3 regions of the Ruegeria sp. P10 genome follow, and region 1 is predicted to be linked to each of the others. Evidence: riboswitches for the same ligand, from Rfam matches in the RefSeq annotation. Region 1 holds a riboswitch; each other region holds the start of a gene.
The links. A riboswitch is a leader RNA that binds a small molecule or an ion and turns the genes downstream of it on or off. The one in region 1 is predicted to bind cobalamin.

Region 1 (7,813 bases):
AGGGTCAGGCGACGCCGCCCGCTGGCACACGGCTGGTTGTAGGGCCCGGAACCGGGCTTGGTGTTGGTGCTTTGCTTTTTTCCGAAGGCAGGTATCACACGGTCTCCGGCGAAGGCGGGCACGTGGGCCTGTACCCGCGCCATCGCGACGAAGTTGATATCTTTGAGGCGGCACGTCGCATCGCACCGGGCTGTTTCTTTGGCGACAGCCTGGCGCTGGAAGCAGAAATGTTCCTGAGCGGAACCGGCCTGCCGATCCTGTATCAGGCGGTTGAATTGGCAGCCGGTCAGGCGCGGACTCAGGCGCGCTCTGCAAAGGACATTCTGAACGATGCCCGCAACGGCACCGATCTGGTCGCCGAAAAAGCAGCGCAGATTTTTACCACCCATCTGGGTGCTTTGATGGGTGATCTGGCGGTCACCTTGATGCCAGAGGGAGGCGTTTTCCTCGTCGGCGGCGTTGCCGAGAAAAACCGCTGGCTATTCAGCGACAACTTCAAGGATGCGTTCAACGGCGGCGGCCGCTTCAGCGATTTGCGCCGTTCCCTGAACCTTTACGTGTCTGAACAGGCAGAGTTCGGGATCATCGGCGCAAACAACTTCTGCAAGAACGCGCTGAGACAGCAACCAGACTGACCGAATTCTCTGTACCAAGAAGGACCAAGACATGATTCTGTGCTGTGGTGAAGCGCTGATAGATATGATTTCAGAACCGACCGCATCGGGCGCAATTGGTTTTGTGCCACATACTGGTGGTGCAGTTCTGAACACAGCCGTCGCGATGGGACGTCTGGGTGTTCCGGTTGGGATGCTGACAGGTTTGTCATCGGACATGTTCGGCCAGCAACTGATCGATGCGCTGAAAGCGAGCCATGTGGACACGACACATGTCATCATCTCGGACCGCCCTACCACGCTTGCCTTTGTGCAGCTCTCGGATAAACACGCGTCTTACAGCTTTGTTGATGAAAACACCGCAGGCCGGATGTTGCTGCCCGAGGACATGCCAGATCAGCTTCCCGCTGTCTCTGCCCTGTATCTCGGCGGAATCAGCCTTGCGTGTGAACCTTGCGCAGATGCATATGCCGCCCTTCTGGACCGCCACGGTTCCGACCGTGCGGTGATGCTGGACCCGAATATTCGCCCGGATTTCATCAAGGATCAAACCCGGTTTCGGACGCGTTTGAACCGCATGATCTCGCGTGCGGATATCGTAAAGGTTTCAGACGAGGACCTGGATTGGATCATTCCGGGCGCTGAATCCGAAGCCGCAAAAGCGTCTGTGCTGTTGCAGGCGGGTCCTTCCGTTGTCATCGTCACGCGCGGCAGTGACGGGGCGCACGGTTACCTGGCGGATGGTTCCGAAGTTTCGGTTCCCGTGAAACCCGTTGAAGTGGTCGATACGATCGGCGCAGGTGACACGTTCAACGCCGGCGTTCTGACCGAGCTCAGCCGTGCAGGGCATCTGACCAAGTCAGGTCTGCGCGGATTGACGGTTGAAAGCCTGCAAGCAGCCATGGAACTGGGCGCTGACGTGGCGGCCGTGACCGTTTCCCGAGCCGGGGCAGAACCCCCCTGGGCGCACGAACTTTGATCTTTGGGACGGCATGATGAAACGATCCGAAATCAACCGTATCAAGACCCGGGCACAGGCGTTCATTCAGTCCTTCGGTGCCGTGTTGCCACCCTTTGCGGATTGGTCGCCCGAGAAAATGCGCAGCCCTCTGGCCGAAACGATCCGCAGCCGCGGGCTGGGATGGGACATTACCGATTACGCCCAGGGCCGTTTTGATGAACTTGGACTGTTTCTATTCACTTTGCGCAATGGTGAGGCGAAGGATCTGAAATCCGGGCGCGGGATGCTCTATGCGGAAAAACTGTTGATCTCGAAAGAAAATCAGCTTTCTCCGATGCACCGGCATATCATCAAGGCAGAAGACATCATCAACCGGGGCGGCGGCGATCTCGTTCTGGAAATCCATGCGTCAGATCCAAACGGTGGCGTCGACCGCGACAACCCGGTGACGGTCCCAAGCGATGCCTGCCCTGTAACCTTGCAACCCGAAGAGCACTTGCGGCTGAAGCCGGGGCAAAGCGTAACTCTGATGCCCGGCATCTGGCACGCTTTCTGGGCCGAGCGCGGCGATTGCCTTATTGGCGAGGTATCGACCGTGAATGACGACCGTACGGACAATGTGTTTGAAAAGCCAATCCCACGGTTTTCAAAGGTTGAGGAAGATACCGAACCGGATTTTCTTCTTGTATCAGACTATTGACACCGTTCGGTCCGGGCTGGCGCACCAGGATCGCTGGCTCAACCGTTGCAATTCCGTCCACCACCCTTTCGCCTGCCGCTTGACAAGTCAGGCGTAGCCGGACTAGCTGAGCGGGATGGTTCCGTAAGGGATGAAAATGGGAACACGGTGCGGCGCTGGAATGTGCCAAGTCCGTGACTGCCCCCGCAACTGTAAGCGGTGAGCGACGCCACTTCACCACTGACCCAAAAGGGGTTGGGAAGGTCGGCCAAGCAACGACCCGCAAGTCAGGAGACCTGCCATCACACTATGAACCAACCCGAGGCGGGGCGTCTCGGAAGGAGGCTTGATGGCGCGTTTGCGTAATATCCGGGTATGTGCCCTCTGTCTGCATCTGGCAAACGACGGAGAAGGCAATGACCTGCTATTCTGATCACTACGTTCTGATCTGTTCAACATGTCAGGGGACGATGTCTGCCGAAGCCGCGCAAGACGCGCTGGATGCCCGGTTGCCTGACGGTTTTGAAACCCGAATGGTGGCCTGCATGGCAGGTTGTGAACGGGCCATGACCGTCGGATTTCAGGCCCCGGGCAAAGCGCAGTACCTGTTTGGCGATATCACGACATCCCGCGATCTGTCTGCCTTGGTCGAATTTGCGATCCAGTTCGGCGACAGCGACGACGGCTGGACCAGTGCCTCGGACCGCCCCCCTGCCCTTTTCGCAAAGACCTTATCGCGAATTCCCGCTTTACCTTTCGGGGGGTCATCATGAGTTTTCTGATTGCAGAGAATTTGGGATACTACGCTCTCAATGGCGACATCCTGTTGCAGGATGTGTCCTTTCGTCTGGAAGAAGGATCAATTCTGGCAATCGCCGGGCCGAACGGCGCCGGCAAAACCACTCTGCTGAAACTGCTGTGCGGGATTGAACGGATTGCGTTGGGCGATGTTTGGATAGAAGGACAAAGCCTTCGGACCCTGTCCGCCCGCCAACGTGCCCGCTCCATTGCTGTGGTCGGGCAGCAGGAAATGCCCGACGGGCGGATGCGCCTGCAAGACTACGTTGCGCTGGGGCAAATCCCGATTCAGGGCGAACGTTCGGTGACTCAGCACAGGGCTGATCTTGAACGGGTGCTGACGACGACCGAGCTGTTGCATTTTGCCAACAAAACGATGGGTCAACTGTCCGGCGGAGAACGTCAGCGCGCGCACATCGCGCGCGCTCTGGCCCAGAACCCGTCCTTGCTGTTTCTGGACGAGCCAACCAACCATCTGGACCCCGATGCCAAGGGGCACATGCTGTCTCTGGTCGCTGATCTGGGGGTAACGGTCGTCATGATCGTCCATGATCTGGTCATGATCCCGGAATTCGCCACCCATGTGGCGTTGATGAAAGCCACGCGCCTGACGGGGTTCGGGCCTGTTGGCGAAGTTCTGACCCCAGACCGGGTAAGTGAGACATTCGGCGTGGATTATCTGTGCTTTCAGCACGAAGGCCGCATGATCCCCGCACTGGACATCCGAAAACGGAAATTGTCATAATAACAGGAACTTACATATGATGCAGAAACTCTGGCCGGTGGTTGTCTTCGCTGGCTTCGCAGGTGGCGTGGCAGCGGAAGCCGTCACCGTGGACAATTGCGGCGAACCGCTGGTTTTTGACTCGGCGCCGGAACGTCTGGTCGTACATGATATGAACATGGCGGATATGGCCTTTGCACTCGGCCTTCAGGACAAGATCGTGGGACTTACCGGGATTTCGGGCTGGTACAAAACCAGCCCTGACTTTGATGCTCAGCGCGGCGACATCCCAGAGCTTGCCCCCAAGTACCCGACGATTGAAAACCTTGTGGCCGTCGAACCTGATCTGTTTTTTGCCGGTTGGTACTATGGCATGAAACCCGGCGGAGATGTCACGCCCGACACGCTGGAACCCTTTGGTATCAAGACCATGATCCTGACCGAAAGCTGCGTGCATCTGGACGAGGATCGCCCCGAAGCCAGCATGAACCTGTTGTTTGATGACGTTCTGCGCCTGGGCAAGGTCATGCAGGTCGAAGACAAGGCCGAGGCGCTGGTTGCCGGCTGGAAGGACAAGTTGTCCGCCATTCAAGCAAAAACAGCCGATCTGGAAAAGCCGCGGGTATTCCTGTTGGACGGACCGGCCGATGCTCCGTTTACCGCCGGCAAGTTCGCCATTCCCGATGCGATGATCGCAGCCGCTGGCGGTGAGAACGTAACTCATGATCTGGATACCAGCTGGGGCCGCACGTCGTGGGAAGCTGTGGCAGCGGCTAACCCGGAATTTCTGGTGCTGCTCGACTATCAGTCCGGCAACGGCGCAGAGGACACTTTCCAGTTCCTCAAGGATCACCCGGTGATGTCACAAACGGACGCGGTAAAGAACGAGCGCTGGATTGGACTGCGTTACGAAGAGCTGACTCCCGGCCCGGCAAATATCGAGGCGATCGAGAAGATGGCACAGGCGATGCACCCGGAGACCAACTGATATGGTCCAATTGGGCCGTTTGATAGTGCTGGGGGCGGTTGTTCTGACCGCCCTTTTGCTGTTGTCGATCGTCTATGGGACCACCCCAATCCCCGTGCGCGAAGTCTTTTCGGCCATCGGCCTCGGAACCGGTATGGTGGAAGGAGACATGTCGCCCTTGCACCGGATCGTCTTCGACCTTCGCCTGCCCCGCGCCCTGTTTGCCGCCGTGATTGGTGCGGGGCTGGGCGTCGTTGGTGTCGTTCTGCAAACAACGACGCGAAACGATCTGGCAGATCCGTTTCTGTTCGGTCTGTCCTCGGGTGCTGCTGCCGGCGCCGTTCTGGTGATCACCGTCACAGGGGATGTTCTGGGAATCTGGACGTTGCCGCTGGCAGCATTTTGCGGTGGCCTGATCGCGTCCGGCATTGTTCTGGCGCTGGTTCAGGGCTTGCGTACGAGCGCACCCGAAAAACTGATCCTGGCTGGCCTGGCGGTGTCCTTTCTGTTTTCCGCAATCACCAACTACCTTATTTTCTCTGGCGACAATCGCGCGGCTCATTCGGTGATATTCTGGATGCTTGGCGGCCTGGGACTGGCAAGATGGGAAACATTCCCGCTTGTCCTGATCGGACTGGGCCTGATCCTGAGCTATTCACTTTATCGCAGTCGGTGGCTTGACGCGCTGCTGACCGGGGATTTCACAGCCTCGTCACTGGGTATTCCCGTTCAAGGTCTGCGGTTCAGCATGTTTTTCGTTGCCGCTTTGGCGACGGCCAGTTTCGTTTCAGTTGCCGGTGTCATCGGCTTTGTCGGGCTGATGGTGCCTCATATTGCACGCGGCATCGCCGGTACTCTGCACCGAAACCTGCTGATCGTCTCGGCGATCGTGGGCGCGATTCTGCTGACATTGTCCGATATCTTGTCACGCCTTCTTCTGGCCCCGCAGGAGTTGCCCGTCGGAATCGTCACAACGTCAATAGGATCACTTTTTGTCTTTTTGTATTTGTTCAAATCTGATCGCGGAAGCTAGTTTTCCAAGGTTGCGCAACACTTTCATTTCTCAGCATTGATGAGGTCAAGCAGTTCAGCATGCAGTTCAGGGGTTGCGGCGGAAACGACCGCGCCATCTGAATCGAGGGCCAACGCATGCCCCTGCCAATCGGTCATCACTCCGCCAGCAGCCGTGATCAGAGGTGAAAGCGCCAGATAGTCATAAGGTTGCAGATCGTAATCCACCACAGCATCGACATGGCCCGAAGCAAGCAAGGCATGGGGGTAACAATCATAGGCAAATCGGCGCGTCTGCCCTGCATTCATCAACCGGTTGAACAGGTCAGGATGGTCGCAAAAAATCTTGTCGCCTTCATTCACATACAAAACCGAATGATCCAGACGCGTGGTGTGCGACACCTCTATCGGCCGCCCGTTCAGGCTGGCCCCGTTACCAACCACACCCAAATAGGTCTCATGCAAGGCCGGCATTCCGACCAGCCCCAACCGAGGGCGCCCATCCACAAGGTGCGCCAAAAGGAACCCGAACAAAGGATGGCCGGACAGAAACGAACGGGTTCCGTCAATCGGGTCAATCACCCACATATGACGCCCGTCGCCTGCTTCTTGCCCGTGCTCTTCGCCAAAGATGCCGTGTCCGGGAAAATGCTGTTTCAGGTAGGTACGTACTTCTGCCTCAACTGCCTTGTCGGCCTGCGTCACCGGGCTTTCATCTTGTTTGAATTCAATGCCCAAAGACCCCCGAAAAAAATGCATCGCGGATTCCGAGGCAATATCAGCAATCTTCATCGCATGCTCAGTCAACGCATCTGGGGTTACCATTTCCGGTCCTTTCGGCTGAAGTCATCCAATCTCCGACGGATGAAAGGTTGTTTACCCTGAAAGCTGAATGAGAAGTCTTGCAGTTCAGTTTTCAGATGGGCATGAGGTGTGACAATACTGAAAGTTTATCAATGGTTTATGGATCGAAACCCGTCAGATTCGACGAACTTTCGCACATTCGGGGCGGATTTGCCCTGTTTGCATGCTTTCCCCGTGTGTTCCGATCGCTGTGCGTGTGTCTGTTGATCAGCTCTTGCACCCTCGGGTCAGGTCTTCACCCGGCTCATCTGCGGGTCGTAAAGCGGTTCCAGCGTCACTTCGCAAGGAACCCTCTGAGTGGCGACATCCAATTCATATGTCCCTGATGTGACGTATTGTGCGTCGACACCGTTGGCGTTTCGGATGTAACCGTAGCCGATCGACTTTCCGACGGTGTAACCATAGCCGCCCGAAGTCAGCCATCCGACCCTTTCGCCATTCCGATAGATCGTTTCACGCCCCAGGAGAACAACCTCGGGGTCAACCGTGAAACATGCCAGCATCTTCTTTACGCCGCCGGTTTTTTGCGCCTCAGATGCGGCGCGCCCTTTGAAATCAATATTTTTCCGGAGTTTCACGGCCCAGCCCAAGCCGCTTTCGAACGGCGTATGATCCGGCCCGATATCCGAGCCCCAGGCGCGATAGCCTTTTTCAAGACGCAGCGATTCAATCGCCCTGTAGCCCGCATTGATCAAACCATGCGGGCGCCCTGCCTCCGCCAAGGCGTCATACACGGTCTGTGCATATTCTACCGGCAGGTGCAGTTCCCAGCCCAGCTCACCCACATAAGTCACGCGCAGCGCCTTGACCGGGCACCCCGCGATCCCGATGGTGCGGATCGTGCCAAACTTGAATCCGCTGTTCGAGACGTCATCGCGCGTCACCGCCGCCAGAATCTCACGCGATTTTGGCCCCATCAATGACAGAACCGCATTCGATGAGGTGATATCGAACAGCTGGCAATTCATGCCCTCGGGAATGCTGCGGTTGATCCAGTCGAAGTCATGCGTGGCATAGCCGGTGCCGGTGACGATATAGAACTCATCATGGGCTACGCGCCCAACAGTCAGGTCACACTCGATCCCGCCCTTGTCGTTCAGCATTTGGGTATAGACAAGCGCACCAACCGGTTTGTCCACATCATTGGCACAGATCCAGTTCATCGCCGCCAAAGCATCCGGGCCCTTAAGGGCGA
Region 2 (7,813 bases), on a different contig from region 1:
GGCGGAAGAAAAATCTATCGGCGGACTATAGCGAAAATGCACACTCCGCCGAAAAGCTCTCTAGTATCGGTGCACTGGCGTTGAAGGCATCCCTCCAGCTGACCCGGCCTCCGGTCTTTCGACCGATCCGCACAGTTCCAAGATTGCCTTCAACAAACAGGCATGCAATCCGGCCATGTTCCTTGAGCTGATCCAACAGGGCGTCGGGAATCCGTTCAACACCGCCCTGCACCATGATCGCATCGTAAGGGCCGTGCTCAGCCGCACCCTGCTCCAAAGGACCGACGTGGATAATGGCATTGTCCACATCGGCCTCAGCCAATAGGCTTTGCGCCTCGGACGCCAGCGAGTCGTCGCTTTCCACACCAACAACCAACTGCGCCATACGCGCGGCAACCGCAGTGGAATACCCCGTCGCCGGACCGATATCGAGAATCATCTCGTCGTTCGAAATGTTGAGCGCATCCAGCATTTTAGCAAGCGTTCTCGGCTCGAGCATACAGCGCCCGTTGCCCAGATCGATCACACTGTCGGCATAGGCGGCCTCACGCTGTGCGTCAGGCACGAAGTTTTCGCGCGGGACGTTCAACATCGCCTCAATGATCGGGAACTTTGTAACATCCGAAGGCCGGATTTGCGTATCAACCATAGTGCGGCGCCGGGCAGCGAAATCTGTCATAGGATCTCTCGAGTCATTCCCAAAGTTACCCGGCTTTTGCCACATCCTGAAACGCCCAGCAACGGCCCTGTTGACGCAACCCCCCTGCGCCCGTGCGTTTGCGGTTGCGGGCTTCGGCAAATTTCAATCTCGTCGACAAAATTGCGCGCAATCCTCTGGACGCCCCTTTGGAAAGCTGCTAAAACCCCACGCACACCACGGCAAGTATCTGATTTTACTTGAAAAGGCGAGTTGGCGGAGTGGTGACGCAGCGGATTGCAAATCCGTGTACACCGGTTCGATTCCGGTACTCGCCTCCACTACCTCCAACGACTTGAGATACTTTTTCCCTCCTCGAGGTTCAATATCCAACCAACTATTGGATTTTTCATCCAACCAACTATTGGATTTTTCGTGTTGCGATCTTGTTCTGTTCCATCCGACTGCGAGCATTCTGGGCATATGCCGCCAGCTTGCGTTCAGGCAACACCCCGCCGTACTTCCTTGGCATCTTCACCTCGAAATGATCAGAATTGGTGACCTGAATTATTTGTCCGGCCCGTTTAGGTGTAAACCATTCTTGTGGGCAGTTTGCGATCAGGGACGGCCAAGCCGGCCCTTTGCCCGGTTCAGGCGGCGGCAGAATGGTACTGCAAACAAAGCTGTCGGATTGTCTGTTGTTCGTGGCTGGAATTGACTTGCCATTACCTGTGCTGCTTCGACCTTGTTGGAACGGCATCGCGCCGGTACGAAACGTGCTGGTTTCTTCATGCAATTTGGTCAATCCTTCTTTCTGACGTGTTCGTCAAACGGGGTTCCCGAAAGCATTGCTCCCACAGCAACCATTGAGCAACATTATGTCTCAACATCGCCGAAAAACGAAACTTCATGACAAGTCGGGAGGGATGAACTAGGAATCTAACAAAGAAAAAGTTCTGGACGTATTGTGGAACATATTGCCTTTACCTTCGAGATGGGGGTCGTTTGCACCCTTCTGGCTTTCACCGTTTTTCTGTTCGTTTCCGAGATCATAAGGATCGACCTTTCCGCCATATTGGTTCTGGTTCTCATAGGCTTGCTCAGCTACGCGCCCGGGCTGGAAAATTTGGCGGATGTCACCCTTCTGTTCGACGGCTTCGCATCCAATGCCGTCATCTCGATCATTGCGGTTATGATCGTCGGGGCCGGTCTGGACAAGACGGGGATCATGAACAAGGTGGCTGCCGTCATACTCAAATACGGCGGCAAATCCGAAGGCAGGGTTGTACCAATCATTTCCGGCACCGTTGGCGTCATATCCTCGTTCATGCAGAATGTAGGCGCCGCTGCTCTGTTTCTGCCGGTTGTCAGCCGAATTTCCACACGGTCAGGCATACCGCTGTCGCGCCTGCTCATGCCAATGGGATTCTGCGCCATTTTGGGCGGCACAATGACGATGGTCGGGTCGTCTCCTCTTATCCTGCTGAACGATCTGATCCTGACGGCAAATGACAGTCTGCCGGCCTCTCAAAAAATGGAGCCCTTCGGCCTGTTCTCGGTCACGCCGATCGGTGCGGTTCTGATCCTGACGGGAATTGGTTACTTTCTGCTGTTGGGACGCTGGGTTTTGCCGGAGGCTGAAGGACCTGACAATACGGGTACCGGACAAGGGACACAGGAATACCTGCAAAGGGTCTATGGCCTCAAAGCTGATGTGTTCGAAGTCGTGGTGCCCGAGGACAGCCCCCTGGTCGGCGAGATTCTGGCCGACATCAACCACGAAAACCACCTGTACATCATTTCAACCTTCTATCGCGGCAAAACCTCGATGGTTCAGGTTTTGACAGCGGAAATTGCAGCGCCGTGTCGGCTGGCCATCGTCGGCCGCCGTTGGGAGGTCGAGAAGTTCGCCGAGAAATACGGGCTGACCGTTCTTCCGGACTTGGACATTTTCGTCGAAGAGTTCGCCCCAACCAATGCAGGCGTGGCCGAGGTGGTCATCACGCCTGACAGCAAGCTGATCGGCAAATGCCCCCGCGAGCTTTTGTTTCGCAAGACCTACGGGATGTCGCTGCTGGCCATTCACCGCGGCGAAGAGACGCTGAGCCATGTCGAGACCGAGGATCACGAATCCACTCAGATCGGGCTCGAAAAGTTTCAGGCGGGCGACATGCTTGTGGCCCATACCAGATGGGACAACCTGATGCGGATCAAACGAGATCCGGATTTCGTCGTTGTGACGACAGACTTTCCTCAGGACGAGCTGAGGCCGCAAAAAGTCGGCTGGGCCCTGGCATTCTTCGCCATTTCGCTGTCGTTGATCCTGTTCACGGACGTCCGGCTTTCACTCTGTCTTCTTACCGGCGCGGTGGGCATGATGCTGACCCGTGTGCTCAGCGTGGACGAGGCGTACCGCGCGGTCGGATGGAACACCGTATTCCTGCTCGCCTGCCTCATACCTTTGGGACAAGCCGTGCAGAACACAGGCACGGCCGCGTGGATCGCCCAGCAGATCATGATAATTCTGGACGGCTGGCCGCTCTGGTCGTTGCAAACCGGCATCGCCATTCTGGCGACGGCCTTTTCTTTGGTCATGTCCAACGTGGGGGCCACGGTCCTGCTGGTGCCTCTGGCAGTATCGATTGCGGTGGCGGCGGGTGGAAACCCGGCCGTCTTTGCCCTGACGGTCGCCATATCGACCTCGAACAGCTTCATCATCCCAACCCATCAGGTAAACGCGTTGATCATGGGTCCGGCCGGATACAAGGTGATGGATTTCGTCCGCTCCGGCGGAATAATGACGGCGCTGTTTCTGGTCGTCTCCCTGCTCATGATCAACGTCATCTATTAGCGCAAGAGGATCTGCGGTGTTCGGTGGTCTTTTCCCATCATCGGGACAGGTTCAGTCAAGGCACCCGTTCACCATAGTCTACGCCCCTTGCTAACATACTGTTCGTCGCCCGGCCCATCTCAGGCTGGGTCCCGGCACGCCATGCCGCCCATCGACGCCCACAGGTCGCTTTCCATGCCTCTGCATCATTGTTGCGCGCGACTCGCTTGACAAGCAGGCCAGCGGTGCCGCATGTCCCTTTCGTTGGTGTCGGTGACAGCCGATGAAAAGGGAATGCGTCAACGGTCTTGCCGCCAAACGCAGCCGCCCCCGCGACCGTGAACGGAGAGGATGCCCAATGCCACTGGCCCGAAAGCCGGGAAGGCGGGACATCCGACAGAGGCCCGCCTCTGGCATCCGCAAGCCGGGAGACCTGCCAACAACCGAAGTTGAAACCGGGCGGGGTGTTCCGGTGTCGGGTCCATGACCATTCGTGGCCCGCATGAAACCCCGTCCCCCGCGAAGAGGATTTGGGGGGATGAGAGACATGACCGATACCGCACCAGTCGAGTTGCTGGTCTGTACCACCTGCCGTCGCGGCCTGCCTGTGGAAGATGACACGCAACGCCCGGGCGCTTTGTTACACAAGGCTCTGGAACAGGCGGACCTGCCCGACGGTGTCACCCTGAAAGCCGTTGAATGCCTGTCAAACTGTGATCAAGGCTGTTCGATCGTGTTGCGCGGGCCGGGCCGCTGGACCTTCGTGTATGAAAACCTGAACGAAACAGATCATGTCGACGTCATCGTCGACGGCGCGACCAAGTATCTGGCCACCGAAGATGGTTTGGTGAAATGGCGCGAACGCCCCGAACATTTTCGCAAGAACTGTGCCTCGCGCATTCCCCCCATTGGAGCCTGACATGTCGAACCTCGAAAAACTCCCCGTCACAGTGATCACCGGCTTTCTGGGATCGGGTAAGACCACTTTGGTGCGTCACCTGATGCAGAACCCACAGGGCAAGCGCCTTGCTGTCGTGGTCAACGAGTTCGGCGATGTAGGCGTCGATGGCGACATCCTGAAATCCTGCGCCATTCCTGATTGCCCGGCGGAAAACATCGTGGAACTGGCCAATGGCTGCATCTGTTGCACCGTGGCAGATGATTTCATTCCCACCATCGAGGCCCTGATGGCGTTGGAGCCACGCCCGGATCACATCCTGATCGAAACCAGCGGTCTGGCCCTGCCGAAACCGCTGCTCAAGGCATTCGACTGGCCTGACATCCGCTCGAAGATCACCGTCGACGGCGTGATCGCCCTGGCCGATGCCGAGGCCGTGGCCGCAGGCCGCTTCGCGCCCAATGTCGAAGCAGTGGATGCGCAGCGCATGGCCGATGACTCGATCGACCACGAAACGCCCCTGTCCGAGGTGTTCGAGGATCAGATCTCGTGCGCTGACATCATCCTGCTGACCAAGCCCGACCTCGCCGGCCCCGAAGGCGTGGCCAAAGCGCGCGAGATCATCGCCGCCGAGGCGCCGCGCCCCCTGCCCGTCGTCGAAGTGGCCGAAGGTGCCGTGGACGTGCGCGTTGTGCTGGGTCTGGAAGCCGCCGCCGAGGATGACATGGACGCCCGACCCTCGCATCACGACGGCCATCACGATCACGAGCATGACGATTTCGAAAGCATCATCGTCGAGCTGCCCGAGCAGACCGATCCGGCCCAACTGGTCGCCAATATCGAACGCCTGGCCAATGAACTGAACATCCTGCGCGTCAAAGGGTATGCCGCCGTTCAGGGCAAACCCATGCGCCTGCTGGTCCAGGCAGTGGGTGCCCGCGTGCGTCACCAGTATGACCGCCCGTGGGAACCCGGTGAAGAACGCCGTTCGCGTCTGGTCGTCATCGCCGAGCATGACGATATCAAAGAGGCGGAAATCCGCGAAATCCTCGTGGGTGTGCGTGAGGCCGCCGAGTAAGCCATGCACGTCGTCTTTCGCGAAAGCCACGGGCTCGAGGAAACCGAGACCCCAACCGATCTGGGCCAGAGCCCGGCGGACCTGGTGGTGCTGTCCTTTTCGGACAGCGACCTAGGCGCTTTCGCGGCGGGCTGGCATCGTGGTGGCGGACCGGAAGGGCGAATGCCGACCCTGCGGCTGGCGAATTTGACGGCTCTGAAACACCCGCTGTCGGTCGATACCTATGTCGAACAGACGCTTCAAGGCGCCAAGGGCATTCTGATCCGTCTGATCGGCGGGGTGCCCTACTGGGCTTATGGGTTGCAGCAGGTTCTGGCGCTGGCGCAGGCCAAGGGCATCGCACTGGCGGTGCTGCCCGCCGACGGGCGCGAGGACACGCGGCTGGATGACTATTCCACCCTGCCGGTCTCGACCCTGCGGCGTCTGGCGCATCTGTGCGATACCGGCGGCGAGGTCGCGGCGCAGGCCGCGCTGGCGCAGATGGCTTTGGCGGCGGGGCTTTATGCCGGTCCGGTGATGGGCGCCAAGACCTTGCCCGAATGTGGCGTGTGGTGTCCGGATCGCGGCGTAATCCCGGTGGAAACCGCATTCGAAGGCACGACCAAACGAATCCTCGTCACCTTTTACCGCGCTTACCTGACCTCGGCAGACACCGCCCCGATCGCAGCCCTGATCCGCAGCCTGCGCGCCCGTGGATACGCGGCGGTGGGCCTGTTTGCCCCGTCTCTCAAGGCGCCTGTAGCCGCCGAATGGTTGCGGGAACAGGTTGTTGCGCTGAACCCATCTGCCATTGTCAACGCCACTTCGTTTTCGGGAAAAGGCGCGTCGGGAACGTCGCCTCTGGACGCTGCAGGCGTGCCGGTGTTTCAGGTCGCTCTCGCCACCTCGCGCCGCAAAGCCTGGGCCGAGGCGGAACGCGGTTTGTCCCCGGCCGATCTTGCCATGCATGTGGTACTGCCCGAGGTGGATGGACGGATCTCAGCAGGAGTTGCGTCTTTCAAGGAACCCGGAAAACGCGATCCGCATCTGGAATACGCGCGCTTTGCACACCGTCCCGAACCGGACCGGATCGAAGCGATCATCGACCGTGTATCGGGCTGGCTTGCACTGAACGACAAACCCAAGGCAGATCAGATTCCTGCGTTGGTCCTGTCCACCTATCCCGGCAAAGACTGGCAGATGGCCCATGCGGTTGGCCTCGACGCGCTGGCCTCGGCCCAGGCGATGCTGTCCGATCTTGACGAAGAAGGCTATGACATCGCGACTGGCGAGCCGATTGCCGACACTCTTCTGGACGCACGGATTTCGTGGTCGCTTGGGGATTATCAGGATGCGCTTGCGGAATTGCCCGAGACCCTGCGCGCTGATCTGCACACCGTTTGGGGCGCGCCCGAAGATGATCCGGCCTGTGCCGATGGGGCCTTCCATTTCACCGCGCTTCGGCGCGGCAAGGCGCTGGTCGCGCTGCAACCCGAACGCGGCACGCCCGAGCTGCGGGATGACGACTATCATGACCTCTTGCGCACCCCACGCCACGGTTATGTCGCCTTCTATCTGTGGCTGCGCAAAGGGTTGGGTGCCGATGCGCTGATCCATATCGGCGCGCATGGAACGCTGGAATGGTTGCCCGGAAAATCGGTCGCCTTGTCTGCTGATTGCTGGCCCGAGGCGCTGATCGGCGATCTGCCTGTAATCTACCCGTTCATCGTGAACGACCCGGGCGAGGCCGCGCAAGCCAAGCGCCGGATCGGAGCCGTCACACTGGGCCACATCCCGCCCCCGATGAAGGAAAGTGGCACGCCGGATCGGATGGTGCGGCTTGAATCGCTGCTGGATGAGTTTTCGAACGCCGACGGGCTTGACCCCAAACGCCGCGACCGCTTGCAGGAAGATATCCGTGATGAGGCGCAGGCGATAGGGCTGGAAAGCGATCTCGGCCTCGATCAGGCTACCTGCACCGCCGAGGCCATCACCCGCATCGACCGCTTTGTCTGTGACATCAAGGAAAGCCAGTTTGGCGACGGGCTGCACATCTTTGGGCGCGTGCCCGAGGTGACGGGCAGTTTCGATCCGGCCCCTTCGGCCCACGCCGAACGCGACGCGTTGATTAAAACGCTCGAAGGCAAGCGGATTGATGCCGGGCCTTCGGGGTCCCCCTATCGTGGCCGGTCAGATGTTCTGCCCACCGGGCGGAACCTTTACACCACCGATCCGCGGTCGGTTCCGACCCGTGCGGCCTATGCTCAGGGTGTGAAACTGGCCGAGGAACTGGTGCGGCGCCATCTTCAGGAAGAAGGCGATTACCCGAAGGGGCTGATCATCGATCTGTGGGGGTCAGCCACCATGCGCACGGCGGGCGAGGAATTCGCC
Region 3 (7,813 bases), on a different contig from region 1:
CACAAGGTAGTGCATCTGTTAAAAACTTCTAATCGGATTGATCCACTTGTGCCTACCCTGCGTATCTTCTTGTAAACTGTCACATAAAGAGGCTGGAATGTTCGACGAACCCCGGGGTGTACGGAAGAAAATCGCGATTGTAGGTGCAGGCATTTCGGGTCTTTCCGCCGCTTACTATCTTTCAAAAAACAACGACGTGACAGTCTATGAAGCCGAGCCTCGGCTTGGTGGCCATGCCCGCACGGTGATGGCCGGAAAGAACGGGGATCAACCGGTCGATACGGGCTTTATCGTCTTCAACTATGCGACATATCCCTACCTGACCCGGCTGTTTGATGAGCTCGGCGTGCCCGTGATCGAAAGCGAGATGAGCTTTGGCGCGACAATCGACAATGGCCGCATTGAATACGGGTTGAACAATCTGCGCACACTGACCGCTCAAAAGCGCAATCTGGCGCGTCCGGCTTACTATAAGATGATCGCTGATATTCTGCGGTTTGGCAAAGAAGCCCCCGGAGCCGCCAAGGACGATGACACCACGATTGGCGAATTGGTGGACCAGCTGCGGCTGGGTCACTGGTTCCGGCACAATTATCTGATGCCGATGTGCGGTGCCATCTGGTCCACGCCGGTCGAGTTCGTGGATCAGTTCCCCGCACGCTCTTTGGTACAGTTTTTCCGCAATCACGCTTTGCTGGCAAGTGGTCGCGCAAACCAGCATCAATGGTACACGGTCAAAGGCGGCAGCATAGAGTATGTCCGCCGGATCGACGCAGCCCTTCGTGCGCGGGGGGCAGAAATACGTCTGGCCAGCCCCGTTCAGAATATATCCCGTGACGAGATGGGCATCACCATCCACAGCCAGGGCGCCGTGGATCAGTTCGATGAAATCATCCTGGCCACCCATTCGGACCAGTCGCTTGCCATTTTAGGTGATGGCGCGACCCCCGCGGAAGCCGCTGCATTGGGCGCAATCCGCTACCAGCCCAATATGGCCATATTGCATTGTGACCCAGGTCAGATGCCAAAGCGGCGCGCCTGCTGGTCAAGCTGGACCTATCGTTCGCAAGCCGGAGACGTGGGGGTAACCTACTGGATGAACCGGCTTCAGAACATTCCGGACAGTGACCCGCTGTTTGTAACGCTGAACGCTTCATCAGAAATTCCCGCGGAAAAGATCTATGACAAAGTCGAATTTGCCCATCCGGTCTTCGACAAGGCCGCGCTGAAGGCGCAAGGGCAAATCCGCGAGATGCAGGGACAGAACCGAACCTGGTTTGCCGGTGCTTACAACCGGCACGGATTTCACGAAGACGGGATAGCCAGCGCGATGCATGTCGTTGCTCGAATAAATGGTGCCCCGCAAACCATCGGAGCTGATAATGGCATTCTTGGGAAAGACCCGGCCCTATCTGTTGCCGCAGAATAAGGCGATATGGCGCACAGCGTTTCTTGCACTTTCCTTGCTGATCCCCAATGGGCTGATCGCATCGCCGGTCACGGAAGAACTGAACGGTGCCCAACTGCGCGGAACCGCGACGTTCCGGTATCTGGGTTTGCCGATCTATGACGCCAAACTCTATACGCCCAAAGGTGCGCCGTTCAGTTGGAGCGAAGATATCGCCCTGCAACTGACTTATCGCAAGAACATCAAGAAGAAAGCGCTGGTCAATTCGACGCTTGACGAGATGGACCGCATTGGCCGTTCAGCACCGGTTCGCGACCAACTGAACCGGTGTTTCAAAGCCGTGGCAAAAGGGGACAGCTATCTGGCGGTTTCTGATGGTCCCGACAAGGTCAGTTTCTGGTTGAACGGGCAAAAGACGTGCACCATGGCGCATCCGGGCATCAAGCGCAGTTTCATGTCTGTATTTCTGGGAGACAACACGCGGTCCGCGTCCTTCACGCGCAGGCTACAGGGGCGGTGATGCTCTATCCCCGGGTCAGTCTCTATGCGCTGATGCTCGCTGCGGCGGGTATCCCGCTTTATATCCACTTGCCGCGCTTTGCAGCCGTGAACCTGGGTATTGGCCTTGGGGTCATTGGTACGGTGCTGCTGGTGATCCGTTTGGTGGATCTGGTGCAGGATCCGCTGATCGGTTGGGCAATCGACCGATGGCCCGGCGGCCAGCTTGCATTTGCCGCGATGGCGGCTTTGGGGCTGGCGATCGGGTTTCCCCTGCTTTTCAATCTGCCGCAGGGTGCCAGCGTGCCGGAACTGGTCGCGATCCTGATCTTGCTGTTCTCGGCGTACAGCCTGGGAACCATCCTTCTTTATGGTCGCAGCGCAACTCTGGCGAAGCGAACCGATCCGAAAGAGCTGATGACACTGGCCGCCTATCGTGAAGGCGGGCAGTTGACCGGGGTGGTCATCGCAGCCAGCGCTCCGGCCCTGTTGGTTGCTTTCGGGGCACACTCCCAAGGCTACCCCGCATTCGGCGCGTTCCTGGGGCTGCTGTCCGTTGTGACCCTGACACTGACGATCCCGATCTGGCGACGCAGACCGATCACCGGATCAGGCCTGTCCTTTGCGGGTCTGGGTCAGGCCGGTGGCTTGCGCCTTCTTGCGCTGGCTTTGGTCAACAGCCTCCCGGTTGCCATAACCTCCACCCTGTTTCTGTTTTTTGTGGAAGACCGGCTGCAACTGCCGGGCAAGGCGGGTCCTTTGTTGATCCTGTTCTTCCTGAGCGCAGGCGCGAGCGTTCCGCTCTGGGCAAAGCTCAGTAACAAAATTGGCCCGAAACAGACTCTGATTATTGCCATGCCGCTCTCGATCGCCGGCTTTATCGGCGCTGCCACACTGAGTTCAGGAAACCTTGCGGGTTTTGCAATGATCTGTCTCGCCTCGGGCGCGGCGCTGGGCGCGGATATGGTCGTGTTGCCGGCCATGTTCTCGATCGTGCTTACCCGGGCCGGGCTGAACGCATCAGCCGCGTTTGGCATCTGGTCCTTCGCTGGCAAACTGGGCCTCGCCCTGGCTGCCTTTTTCACTCTGCCGCTGCTGGAACGCAGCGGTTTCACCCCCGGTCAAACCAATTCAGCACAGGCACTGGATACACTCAATCTTGCCTATGCGGTGCTGCCCTGCATCCTGAAAGTCGGAGCGTTCGGGATGGTGTTGACCCTGCCCACCGAGGTCACAAGCAAATGAACGCTTTCACCATCATCCTTCTGGTCCTTCTGACCGCTGTCTTCATCCGTGCAAGGCTGCTGAGCTTTCGCGCGCAATCGCCGTCCGATTACAGTGGCACCGGGCCAGATTTTTCCCTGAAAAAGCACCTGAACGGAGAGATCTTGTCCGAAGGCCTGATCTATGGCCCCAACGGCAAAATGTCGAACAGCTTTGTCGCGCGCATGTCCGGCGAATGGCAAGGCAACTCGGGCACGCTGACCGAGTACTTCACCTATTCCAACGGAAAACAGATGACCCGCAAATGGTACCTGACGCTGGGAACTGGCAACACATTCACGGCAATGGCGGATGATATCGTGGGCGAAGGTCGGGGCATTATCTCGGGGTCCACGGTGAAACTGACCTATCGTATCATTCTGCCAGATGACGCTGGTGGACACACACTGGATGTCACCGATTGGATGTACCTGACAGAAACCGGCGTCATCATGAATCGGTCCGAGATGCGCAAGTTTGGCGTCAAGGTCGCGGAACTGATCGCCACAATGCGTCCAAGCCCCAGATCGAAACCGATGCATCCAAGTGGGTCAAACGGGTATGACGCGACTTCGGAAGGGAAGCCGTTGCAATGATCACCTTTCGCTCTTTCATCGCCTGCGTCGCCATCGCAAGCCTTACACTTCTGGCGGCCTGCTCCAGCAAACCGAAGGTACCAAAAACGTTTCTGTCGGACCGGCAGTTGAACCTGGAAGAGTTTTTTGAGGGTAAAACAGTGGCCTACGGTCAGTTTCAGGATGTTCTGGGAAATATCCCCCGCAGATTCACGGTTGATATCGACGGAACATGGGACGGCGAAACCCTGACCCTGGTCGAAGACTTCGTCTACGACGATGGCGCGACGGAACAACGCATCTGGACATTGACCAAAACCGGAGAGGATACGTGGACCGGTACGGCGCCTGGCGTGCTGGGCACCGCCAGCGGGATTGAACGCGGGGATACGTTCAACTGGAAATACAAGATCGACCTGCCGATCAAGGACGGGACCATGCGTGTCAAATTCGACGACTGGATGTGGCTGCTGGATGACGACCGTCTGCTGAACCGCGCGTATGTCTCACGCTATGGCGTCCGTCTGGGTGAAGTCATCCTGTTCTTCGAGAAGAAATAGGGCCGTCAGGCCCGGTTTCATCACAAAAGTCAGTAGAAAATAAACTCGTCCACCAATGCTGTCGTCGATCCCTTGACCTCACCGGCCGTGTTTGCCCTTGGCCCGTCCGAGGCTGCGCCCTCGGCGCGTTCGCCGCCCTCGACCTTCAAGCGCGCGCGTTCTATCTGCCCCCAGAGGAAAAACAGACCATCCCGTTTTCCCATGAGGCGCGAAGGAACTGTTGTCCGCAAAACACCTGTTTTCGGTTTTGGCATCTGCTCTCTTACTGCCTCCGGTGTTTTCCACCATTTTCGGAAAACGTAATGGTTTTTCCCGAAAAAGACAATTTTTTATGGACAAAATGAGGTTTTCTACCGTCCGTTGACAGGATGGACTGACAACTCTCGCATGACGGATATTCGCCTTCTTCACCTGCCTCATGGCAAGCCAGCACTATCCCAAACGGATCAACTTCACCCAAAAGGGTTTGCTGCAAACCTCCTTCACTTGGCCTGACTCTCTCTTTTCCAGCCATGCTCAGGCGACGTGCAGCGTTTCGTTTCTGAGCAGAGCAGCCGGGCCTTCGCTGTCACGGCTGGGGGACAATTTGACGGCCCGGATGTCAGACGTGGCCGCATCCATCGCAAAGCCCACTGGCCCCTGCAGAACGCCGTGCTGGCGGGCTTGCCATGCCCCTGTGCCAAGGACCGTGATCCCGGCGCCGTCCACTCAGCCGGAAAATTTCCATGTCTGTTTTGAAACCGGAAATGTCGCAAGCATTTCAGCGCCCAAGCAGGTAGAAAGTAGGCTGCCATCGTGAGGTGCCGCTGTTTGATTCTCAGACCGCGGAGAATTGGGAAGCCGGTGGAATTCCGGCGCTGCCCCCGCAACGGTAAGGAAGGTCAGGTTCGACAATCAACCACTGGGACGAGGATCCCGGGAAGGTGTCGCAACCGGGTGCAAGCCCCTTTCAAGTCCGGAAACCAGCCTTGCAGATATGTCAAACCGCGGGTGGCGGTGGGGGCACGGGTTTCGGACGTGGTCCTCGCGCGCCTCCGGACGGTTCCTCCCTGTCATCTGCCCAAGCAATGCCGCGGGGCGCGGCAGGAGAGCCAGAAGTGAACAATGTCCAAAACCTGTTGGCGCGTCGAATCCCGGGCTATGCTCTGGAACGGGCCTTTTACACCGACCCCGAGATCTTTCAGACCGACCTGGAAACCATCCACTATCGCGAATGGCTCTTTGCCATTCCGGCCTGTGAACTGGTGAAAGCCGGCGACTATGTAACGTACAACGTGGGTGCCTATCGCGTGATCATCGTGCGCGGCGCCGACAACCAGATCCGGGCGTTTCACAACACCTGCCGCCATCGCGGCTCGATCATATGCAAGGCGGCAAAAGGCAACGCGCCGAAGCTGGTTTGCCCGTATCACCAATGGACCTACGAGCTTGACGGCTCTTTGCTGTGGGCCCGCGACATGGGGCCAGAGTTTGATCCCAGACAGCATGGTTTGAAGACGGTTCATTGCCGCGAGCTTGCCGGGTTGGTCTATATCTGTCTGGCGGATGTCGCCCCGGATTTTGACACGTTTGCCAATATCGCGCGCCCGTATCTTGAGCCGCATGATCTTGCGAATGCCAAGGTCGCATTCGAAAGCTCGATCATCGAGAACGGCAACTGGAAACTGGTCTGGGAAAACAATCGCGAGTGCTATCACTGCGGCGGCAACCACCCTGCGCTGTGCCGGACCTTCCCTGATGATCCGGGCGTGACGGGGATCGAAGGCGGTGAAACCCCAGCCTATATGCAAGCCCATTTCGACAGGTGCCAGTCAGCGGGTATGCCATCGCAGTTCTATCTGCACGAGGACGGCCAATTCCGTCTGGCGCGCATGCCGCTGAAAGAAGGCGCCGAGAGCTATACGATGGACGGGAAATCCGCCGTGCGCCGCTGGTTGGGCCGGTCGCCCTTTGCGGATGCGGGATCGCTTTTGAAGTTCCACTATCCGACTACGTGGAACCACTTTCTTGCCGATCACTCGATTGTTTTCCGTGTTACGCCGATCAGCCCGACAGAGACCGAGGTCACGACCAAATGGCTGGTCAACAAGGATGCGGTTGAAGGCGTTGACTACGATGTGAAACGCCTGACCGAAGTCTGGGTCGCCACAAATGACGAAGACCGTCAGGTGGTCGAGGACAACCAGCAGGGCATCAACAGCCCGGCCTATGTGCCCGGCCCGTATTCAGCCATTCAGGAATCCGGCGTACTGCAATTCGTGGATTGGTATTGCAGCACAGTGTCGGCCCGCCTGACCCCTGACTACATGGCGGCGGAGTAAGTCTGATGAAAGATCTGGACACGCTTTCATCAGCCGTTTGGCAGGATGGAGAGATGCTGGAATGTGTCTCGGTCGTGCCCGAGATGCCGAACACCGCCAGCTTTTCGTTCCGGGCCCCCTCTGGGGCGCAGTTCGCCTATCACCCCGGTCAGTTCCTGACGCTCGAGATTCCGGCGCTTGGCCAGCCCGGGGGAGTCGTGTATCGCACCTACACGATCTCATCGTCGCCATCGCGGCCGCGGTCGATCACCATCACCGCCAAAGCGCAACCCGACAGTATCGGCACGCGCTGGATGCTGGACAATCTTCAACCCGGCATGCGGCTCAAGGCCATTGGGCCTGCGGGCCTGTTCACCAACGTACTGAGCGATGCGCGCAAGTTCCTGTTTATCTCGGCTGGCTCAGGCATCACACCGATGATGTCAATGACCACCTGCATGTGGGACGAAGGCCGCGATCTGGACGTTGTCTTCATCAACTGCGCCAAGCGGCCATCCGAGATCATCTTCCGCCAGCGCTTGGAACAGATGGCCAGCCGCACGGATGGATTGGACCTGAAGTTCGTGGTGGAAGAGCCGGACCGCTACCGCCCATGGACGGGATATCAGGGGCAGTTCAACCAATTGATGCTGGGCCTGATGGCGCCGGATTACCTTGAGCGCGAAGTCTATTGCTGCGGTCCCGAGCCCTTCATGCAAGCGGTGCGCGACGCGCTGGCCGGTCTTGGTTTTGATATGGACAACTATTATCAGGAAAGCTTCGGCGCGCCGGTGGAAACCGAGGCGGATCAGCCCGAGTTGGATGACGTTGTTCTGGACGACGACAGCAGCGCCGAAATCCTGTTCGCGACCTCGGGCGTGACGGCCAAGGTTGCCGAGACCGACACGGTGCTTGCCGCCGCCCGCTCGGTTGGCCTGAACATTCCGTCAGGCTGTACCTTCGGCGTGTGCGGTACCTGCAAGGTCAAGAAAACCGCTGGCGAGGTCCACATGGTCCACAACGGAGGGATCTCGGAAGATGACATCGACGCGGGGTACATTCTGGCCTGCTGCTCGAACCCGATCGGCAAGGTCGAAGTCGAGGTTTAGGCGCTTCGCATCCCGATCAAAGCCGCAGCGTGGCTGACACCCGCTGCGGCTTTCGGCGCGTTTTTTCTGCCCGTTGCAGAATCCGGGCCAGATTGGGTCG

Region 2: it holds a riboswitch for cobalamin, as region 1 does, so the genes downstream of both, ACR0FB_RS08150 (DUF1636 family protein) here and ACR0FB_RS04325 (DUF1636 family protein) in region 1, are expected to answer to the same signal.
Region 3: it holds a riboswitch for cobalamin, as region 1 does, so the genes downstream of both, ACR0FB_RS16500 (aromatic ring-hydroxylating oxygenase subunit alpha) here and ACR0FB_RS04325 (DUF1636 family protein) in region 1, are expected to answer to the same signal.

The regions. Positions count from the first base shown of each region.
Region 1 is NZ_JBQERJ010000002.1:234,489-242,301, forward strand. It holds gene ACR0FB_RS04310 (glucokinase) at 1-635, shown strand, start outside; gene ACR0FB_RS04315 (carbohydrate kinase family protein) at 667-1,593, shown strand; gene ACR0FB_RS04320 (D-lyxose/D-mannose family sugar isomerase) at 1,610-2,275, shown strand; cobalamin riboswitch at 2,375-2,572, shown strand; gene ACR0FB_RS04325 (DUF1636 family protein) at 2,671-3,027, shown strand; gene ACR0FB_RS04330 (ABC transporter ATP-binding protein) at 3,024-3,797, shown strand; gene ACR0FB_RS04335 (ABC transporter substrate-binding protein) at 3,814-4,764, shown strand; gene ACR0FB_RS04340 (FecCD family ABC transporter permease) at 4,766-5,776, shown strand; gene ACR0FB_RS04345 (inositol monophosphatase family protein) at 5,800-6,579, opposite strand; gene ACR0FB_RS04350 (GcvT family protein) at 6,846-7,813, opposite strand, start outside.
Region 2 is NZ_JBQERJ010000004.1:52,340-60,152, reverse strand. It holds gene ACR0FB_RS08170 (protein-L-isoaspartate O-methyltransferase family protein) at 26-679, opposite strand; tRNA gene ACR0FB_RS08165 (tRNA-Cys) at 905-978, shown strand; gene ACR0FB_RS08160 (hypothetical protein) at 1,059-1,442, opposite strand; gene ACR0FB_RS08155 (SLC13 family permease) at 1,632-3,488, shown strand; cobalamin riboswitch at 3,716-3,922, shown strand; gene ACR0FB_RS08150 (DUF1636 family protein) at 4,015-4,386, shown strand; gene cobW (cobalamin biosynthesis protein CobW) at 4,388-5,443, shown strand; gene cobN (cobaltochelatase subunit CobN) at 5,447-7,813, shown strand, end outside.
Region 3 is NZ_JBQERJ010000010.1:41,780-49,592, reverse strand. It holds gene ACR0FB_RS16535 (NAD(P)/FAD-dependent oxidoreductase) at 98-1,429, shown strand; gene ACR0FB_RS16530 (chalcone isomerase family protein) at 1,383-1,928, shown strand; gene ACR0FB_RS16525 (MFS transporter) at 1,928-3,151, shown strand; gene ACR0FB_RS16520 (DUF3833 domain-containing protein) at 3,148-3,765, shown strand; gene ACR0FB_RS16515 (DUF3833 family protein) at 3,762-4,304, shown strand; gene ACR0FB_RS16510 (hypothetical protein) at 4,334-4,558, opposite strand; partial or broken gene ACR0FB_RS16505 (IS5/IS1182 family transposase) at 4,860-5,012, opposite strand; cobalamin riboswitch at 5,086-5,289, shown strand; gene ACR0FB_RS16500 (aromatic ring-hydroxylating oxygenase subunit alpha) at 5,372-6,625, shown strand; gene ACR0FB_RS16495 (FAD-binding oxidoreductase) at 6,631-7,713, shown strand; gene ACR0FB_RS16490 (hypothetical protein) at 7,730-7,813, opposite strand, start outside.